2 linked regions of the Methylosarcina fibrata AML-C10 genome follow. The protein of the gene in region 2 interacts with the protein of the main gene of each other region in a pairwise test. Links are inferred from orthologs where the notes say so. Each region holds a gene or a part of one and is shown on either strand. Other genes may lie near its edges.

Region 1 (3,184 bases), 710 kb from region 2 along the record:
GTCCGGTAATCGTGTTCCCGAAGGTTTTGTCTGCGGGCGGGCGAACGACGTTGCGATGTCTTCGATTGCCGACCTGAAAGGCTGGCGCGTTTTTCTCTGCGGGCATCCGGACATGGTCAATCAGATGAAAAGGCACGCTTTTCTTAAAGGTGCCGCCACAGCGGATATCTATACCGACGCTTTTGTCCTGGCCAAGGATAACGAGCTGGCGGTTGCTTGAGTCGATCTTGTTTATAAAGGCTCCGCGCCTGTAGGCAAGAGCCGATTCGCTTCATTGGGCCTCGAATTCTTGGCGGGAATAATGACGGCCGACGCTTTTTTCCGGCCGGCCTTCTCAAGCCTCGACCGTGACGCCTGTCATTGAGCCGGTCAAGTCCTGCAGACCGGTCCGTTTGGTCCGAACAACGCCGGGAATGATTGAATGGACGGAGAATGGACAGGGGTGGACGTTCAACTTTTTCTCGAGCGGTATGTGTTATATCGGTCGGTAATTGGGTTTGATTTTATGACTCGATTGCCGATCTTATATTGATATAATAATCGGAATAACCAATCTTTGCGCCTGTGCCGATCGAACGTTCGCTCTTTCGTTCCCCAGTCCATCCGCTGTCATTGCCAAGCCGTTATGTTGAATTTTAAAAATATCGCCCTGCGCCGCGGCGCCCGGGTTTTGTTTGATCAAGCTTCCTTCACCATTCACAGGGGCCAGAAAGTGGGCATTACCGGCGCCAATGGGGCCGGCAAATCCAGTCTGTTTGCTCTGATCCGGAACGAACTGCATCCCGATGCGGGCGATTTTTCGATGCCGCCCGGTCTTGAAGTGGCCCACGTGGCTCAGGAAACTCCGAGCTCCGAGCGCCCGGCTCTCGATTATGTCATGGACGGCGACCGGGAGTTGAGGCAATTGCAGCGCCTGTTGCAGGAGGCCGAAGCGATCGACGACGGACTCAGGCAGGCGCAATTGCATGCCGCTCTGGACACGATCGGGGGGTACAGCGCCGAAGCAAGGGCTTCGCGTCTCATGAACGGTCTGGGCTTCAGTCCGGCCCAGGAAAGAAATGCGGTCGCCTCGTTTTCCGGCGGCTGGCGCATGCGTCTCAATCTGGCCCAGGCCCTGATGTGCCGCTCCGACGTTCTTTTGCTCGACGAGCCGACCAACCATCTGGATCTGGACGCCGTGATCTGGCTGCAGGACTGGCTTTGCAAATATCCCGGCACGCTCTTGCTGATTTCCCACGACCGGGAGTTTCTCGACGCCATTACCGACCACGTCGTACATATCGAGCAGAATAAGGCGGAGATTTATACCGGCAACTATTCGGCTTTCGAAAAGATGCGCGCGGAAAAACTGGCGCAGCAGCAGGCGGCCTTTCAGAAGCAGCAGCGGGAAATCGCCCATATTCAAAGTTTCATCGACCGGTTCAAGGCGCAGGCGACCAAAGCCCGGCAGGCGCAAAGCCGGATCAAGGCCCTGGAACGGATGGAGATCATTGTCCAGGCGCATGTCGATTCGCCGTTCAATTTCAGTTTTCCCGAACCCGGACGGATGTCCAATCCGCTGCTGACGCTCGACAAGGCCGACATCGGTTACGGTCAAACGACCGTAATTGAACAAGCCGATCTGTCTTTGTCTCCGGGCGATCGGATCGGCCTCCTGGGCCCGAACGGAGCCGGCAAGTCCAGCCTGATCAAGGTATTGTCGGGAACCATGCTCCCGTTGTCCGGAGAGCGGCGGGAATCGGCCCATCTGAAAATCGGCTATTTTGCCCAGCATCAACTGGAGCAGTTGCGTCTCGACGAGTCGCCTTTGTGGCACTTGCAAAAACTCGATCCTCAGGCCACCGAAAAGGATCTGCGCAATTTTCTCGGCGGTTTCGATTTTCAGGGCGACAAGGTTCTGGAAGCCGTCAGGCCTTTTTCGGGCGGAGAAAAAGCCCGTCTGGTGCTGGCCATGCTGGTCTATCAGAATCCCAACCTGCTGCTTCTGGACGAGCCGACCAACCATCTCGATCTCGAAATGCGCCAGGCCTTGAGCGTGGCGTTGCAGGATTATCAGGGGGCGATGGTCGTCGTTTCGCACGACCGGCATTTATTGCGGGCGGTCACCGACCGATTCTTGTTGGTGGCCGAAGGTCGGATCAAGGTCTTCGACGGCGATCTGGACGACTACCGGAATTGGCTTGCCGAGCAAAAGAAAGGCGAAGAAAAACCGGACTCCGAGAGTGCTCCGGGATTGACCCGCAAGGATCAGCGCAAGCTGGATGCCGAGCGCCGGCAGAAGATGAAGCCGCTGTACGACGCGTTGAAAAAAGCCGAAAATTTGGTTGAAAAATATCATAATGAGCAGCGGCAACTGGAAACGGCTCTGGCCGATCCCGCCCTTTATGAAGATTCTCAAAAAGACCGGTTAAAACAGATTCTGGCCAGAAAAGCGCAAATCGATAAAGCGCTGGAAGAAGCCGAGGCCGGCTGGCTGGAGGCCGAAGAACGACTGGAAGCGGCGAAGTAAGGCTTGATTTTCCTTCAGCCGATTCGATCGGCTGGGCCGAAAAAAGGAATTAAGCTGCGTTATTAATATAGGGAAGGTTACTTCGGCTGTTTAATCCGGCGTGCTTCGCACGGGCCGAAAATACGCTCGTCAGGGAACATGGCGGGTTGCGGCACGAATTATTTTTCATCGGGGGGCGGTATCAATGTATGAAACGATAAAATTGTTGTTTGATATCTGCCTTTTTAGAAAAGGACCCGCCGATATTCCTTATTCCCGGTGGCTGCAAAAAATTCTGCTCCTGACCTATGCCTCTGTCCGTTTTTTAATGCTGAATTTCGACATGGACTGGCGGAACGTGCTACTGCACATCGGAGTGGAGATCACTTTTATCTGGAGCTTCAGTTGGATCATGCTGTATTGTATCGGCAGATTGCCTCGCCTCTGCCAGGTAACCAGCACTTTTTACGGCACGTTTGCCGTGATCGGCTTTTTTACATTGCCGGCGTTTGCCTCGATCGCCATAGGACATGGCGGATGGCTTGTGTTTATAGTGATGCTGGCGATAACAAGCTGGTTTTGCGCGGTAACGGCGCATATTATTTACCATACTCTGGATCAGCGATTAAGCTTGAGCATCGGCGTGGCGTTTTTATTTCTTATGGGATCCTATCTGTTGCTGGATTTCTTGTTTCC
Region 2 (3,724 bases):
GGGGTAGATTTTTTGCCTGCTTCGGGTGGATTGATTGGTAATGGCGGACTTGATGGCCTATCATTAGGAACGGAATCGCTCAAGGATCTTTCCTCGGTCCCGGCCGCTTTTGCCTGTTCGGGAGCGGCCTCTTGCTTGATTTCCGGGTCGGGTTGATTTTCGGAGAGCGATGAAGGCATGTCCACACTGTCATCGTCCGAAACCGTAAAGTAAAGAACCAGCGAAAGAAGAAGGACAATGACGGCAAAGGCCGATACTATCCGCTTGACATTCCATTCTGTTATTATTTCGGGAGAGGAAGGGGTATCTTGAGTCTGGCCTTCGGACGAGGGGTATTTTACTTTGATTACAATTTGTTTTTTGTTCGCCATTTTGTAATAAATCCTATTCTTAGGTGAAACGTTGTGACCGCGTTTGCTGTCGGAATACTTCTTGTTCTAAGGAAAACGCCGTACTCACTTATCCTGGTGAGTCAACGATCTCCTGTCGGTAAATCCGGCTTGCCGAGATTAAGCAAAAATCAATACCTTATAATAACAGATTACGGCAGTGCCCCACTGAAATGAAAGAACCCGCCGGGCCGGCCGGCGATTCCATTGGGAGATAATGCGTTATAGCTTGGTAATATATCACTTAGAAAGTAATATAAAGCCAAAATACTTGCAGATTTTTTGGGACGTCGATTATGAGTGACCTGCTTAAGCTTTTTCAAGACTCTTCCTCTTTATACGGCAGCAATGCCTGGTTCGTCGAAAACCTGTACGAACGGTTTCTGCAGGATCCCGAATCCGTCGAGCCCAGTTGGCAAAAAAAATTCCTGGAAATTCATAACGGCGCCACTTACGAAACTCCCCACAGTCCCATCGTGGAACGATTCGCGCAGCTCGCGGTTAAATCCCAAGGCAGGCTCGCCCAATTGCAGGGATTTACCGAAGAAAGCGTAAAAAAACAGGCAGCGGTCGCCAGGCTCATCAATCAGTACCGTGTCCGGGGTCATCAAATTGCCCATAACAATCCGCTGGGCAGCACCATTCCCGCCCAGCCCGACATGGATCCGGCCTTTTACGGATTGTCGGAACCGGATATGGATACGTTGTTCGACACCGGCATGCTCTTTGGCGAAGACCGGCTGCCTTTACGCGACATTATTGCCCGGTTAAAAGAAATCTATTGCGGCAGTATCGGTTCCGAATACATGCACATCGTCGATACGCACATCCGGCGCTGGCTGATCAATCGCATGGAAAACAACCGGGCTCAACTCAATCTGGATCCCGAAAAAAAACGCAGCCTATTAAAACTGCTGACCGCTGCGGAAGGCATCGAAGTGCACTTGCACAACCGGTTTGTCGGACAAAAACGCTTTTCCCTGGAAGGCGGAGATTCCCTGATTCCCATCCTGGACGAGATCGTTCTCGGCGGAGGAGACAAGGGAGTCAATGAAATCGTCATCGGCATGGCGCATCGGGGCCGCCTGAACGTGCTGGTCAACATATTGGGCAAAAGCCCGGCGACACTGTTCGACGAGTTTGCCGGCACTTCGCTGCTGTCGCCCGGCGTCAGCTCCGGCGACGTGAAATATCACATGGGCTTCTCTTCCGACGTGGCTACGCCGGGAGGGCCGGTTCATCTTACCCTGGCGTTCAATCCTTCCCATCTGGAAATCATCAATCCGGTAGTGGAAGGCTCGGTAAAAGCGCGTCAGGACCGGGCCGGAAAGAACGGCATCAATACGGTCATCCCGGTATTAATCCACGGCGACGCCGCTTTTTCCGGACAAGGCGTCGTCATGGAAACGTTGAACATGTCGCAAACTCGTGCGTTCACTACCGGCGGCACGATCCACATCGTCATCAACAACCAGATCGGCTTTACCACCAGCAATCCTCTGGACGCGCGTTCCACGCTGTATTGCACCGACATCGCCAGCATGATTCAAGCGCCCGTCTTTCACGTCAACGGCGACGATCCGGAAGCGGTCATCTTCGTCACCAAGCTGGCGCTCGACTACCGGATGAATTTCAACAAGGACGTGGTTATCGATCTGATCTGCTACCGCCGGCTCGGCCATAATGAAGCGGACGAGCCGGCCGCCACCCAGCCTATCATGTATAAAAAAATCCGCAAGCTCAAGACGACGCGGAAATTATATGCGGAAAAGCTGATCGAAGAAGGCGTCGTTACCGCCGAAGAAGCGGCCGCCATGGAGCAAGACTACCAGAAATTGTTGGAGGCCGGGGAAGTCGTCTCCAGGCCGATGGCGACCGACGCCCATTATTCCTATACTCATCAATGGAACCAATTTCACGGCAGATCCTGGGATATTTCCTGCAAGACCGCCGTATCCCTGGACCGGATCCGTTTTTGCAACGACCGCATGCAGCGCTTGCCGCCCGGTTTCGAGCTGCATCCGAGAGTGGCCAAGGTCATGGACAATCGCCGGAAAATGGCGGCGGGGGCTTTGCCCTTGGATTGGGGATTTGCCGAAAACATGGCTTATGCCACCTTGCTGATGGAGCAATACCAAGTCCGGCTGACCGGGCAGGACGTAGGGCGCGGCACTTTCGTGCACCGCCATGGCATTCTGCACAACCAGATCGACAACAGAACGTATATACCGCTCACCCATCTGGATAAAGACCAGGGACGCATGCAGATTTACGACTCTCTGCTGTCGGAAGCGGGCGTGCTGGGTTTCGAATACGGCTACAGCACCACAATGCCCAATACCCTGGTGATCTGGGAAGCGCAGTTCGGCGATTTCGCCAACGGCGCTCAGGTGGTGATCGACCAGTTCATCAGCTCCGGAGAGACCAAATGGGGGCGGCTATGCGGCTTGGTCATGCTGCTGCCGCACGGTTTCGAAGGGCAGGGTCCCGAACATTCCTCCGCCCGCCTGGAGCGCTATCTGCAACTGTGCGCGGAACATAACATGCAGGTATGCTGCCCGACGACGCCGGCCCAGATTTTCCATTTGCTGCGCCGCCAGTTGCTCAGACCCTACCGAAAACCTCTGATTGTGATGAGCCCCAAAAGCTTGCTGCGTCACAAGCTGGCGGTTTCGACCCTGGAAGATCTGACGGCCGGCCAGTTCCAGCCCGTCATCGGGGAGCAGGACGAGATCAATCCTGCGGAAGTGACCCGATTGGTTTTCTGTGCCGGCAAAGTCTACTACGATCTTCTGGAGGCGCGCCGCCAGGACAATCTTCGGCATGTCGCGATCGCCCGCATTGAACAGCTCTACCCGTTCCCGACGGAATTGTTCAGGGCGGAAATAGCGCGCTATCCGAAACTGGAAGAGTTCGTCTGGTGCCAGGAGGAGCCTAAGAATCAAGGCGCCTGGTATCAGTCCAATCATCATTTCATCGACAATCTGGCGCCTCATAACATCAAAGTGAACTACAGCGGGCGCGAGGCTTCCGCGGCGCCTGCGGTAGGCAACTTCCACGTCCACCTCGAACAACAAAAAGCGGTTGTTGAATCGGCTTTATACGGCAAATTTTCAGGAAAATAACATGAACACTGAAGTCTTAGTCCCCACTCTCCCCGAATCCGTTGCTGACGCCACTCTCGTTGCCTGGCATAAGAAGGCAGGCGACAGGGTGACTAAAAACGAGAATCTGGTCGATCTTGAAACCGATAAGGTGGTGCTCGAGGTGCCCGCTCCGGAATCGGGCGTGCTCACCGAGATCCGGAAGGAGAACGGCTCGATCGTTACCGGGGG

Evidence for each region.
Region 1: the proteins of A3OW_RS0114830 (region 2) and A3OW_RS0118025 interact in binary tests that used the Escherichia coli proteins (3 or more experiments, as listed by UniProt). The link is inferred for Methylosarcina fibrata AML-C10 from one-to-one orthologs.

What each region holds. Positions count from the first base shown.
Region 1 is NZ_KB889965.1:3,855,081-3,858,264, forward strand. What follows is about bases 205-3,067. They hold A3OW_RS0118025 (ATP-binding cassette domain-containing protein), read left to right. Parts: upstream 205-625; coding sequence 626-2,509; downstream 2,510-3,067. Other genes in these bases: A3OW_RS0118020 (2Fe-2S iron-sulfur cluster-binding protein), read left to right, coding at 205-220; A3OW_RS0118030 (hypothetical protein), read left to right, coding at 2,694-3,067. In the rest of the region: more of A3OW_RS0118020, read left to right, coding at 1-204; more of A3OW_RS0118030, read left to right, coding at 3,068-3,184. UniProt on the Escherichia coli protein: Genetic data indicate it may be involved in ribosome assembly or function.
Region 2 is NZ_KB889965.1:3,148,212-3,151,935, reverse strand. Bases 312-3,714 are described here. They hold A3OW_RS0114830 (2-oxoglutarate dehydrogenase E1 component), read left to right. Parts: upstream 312-685; coding sequence 686-3,514; downstream 3,515-3,714. Other genes in these bases: odhB (2-oxoglutarate dehydrogenase complex dihydrolipoyllysine-residue succinyltransferase), read left to right, coding at 3,516-3,714. In the rest of the region: A3OW_RS27920 (DUF2914 domain-containing protein), read right to left, coding at 1-83; more of odhB, read left to right, coding at 3,715-3,724. UniProt on the Escherichia coli protein: E1 component of the 2-oxoglutarate dehydrogenase (OGDH) complex which catalyzes the decarboxylation of 2-oxoglutarate, the first step in the conversion of 2-oxoglutarate to succinyl-CoA and CO(2).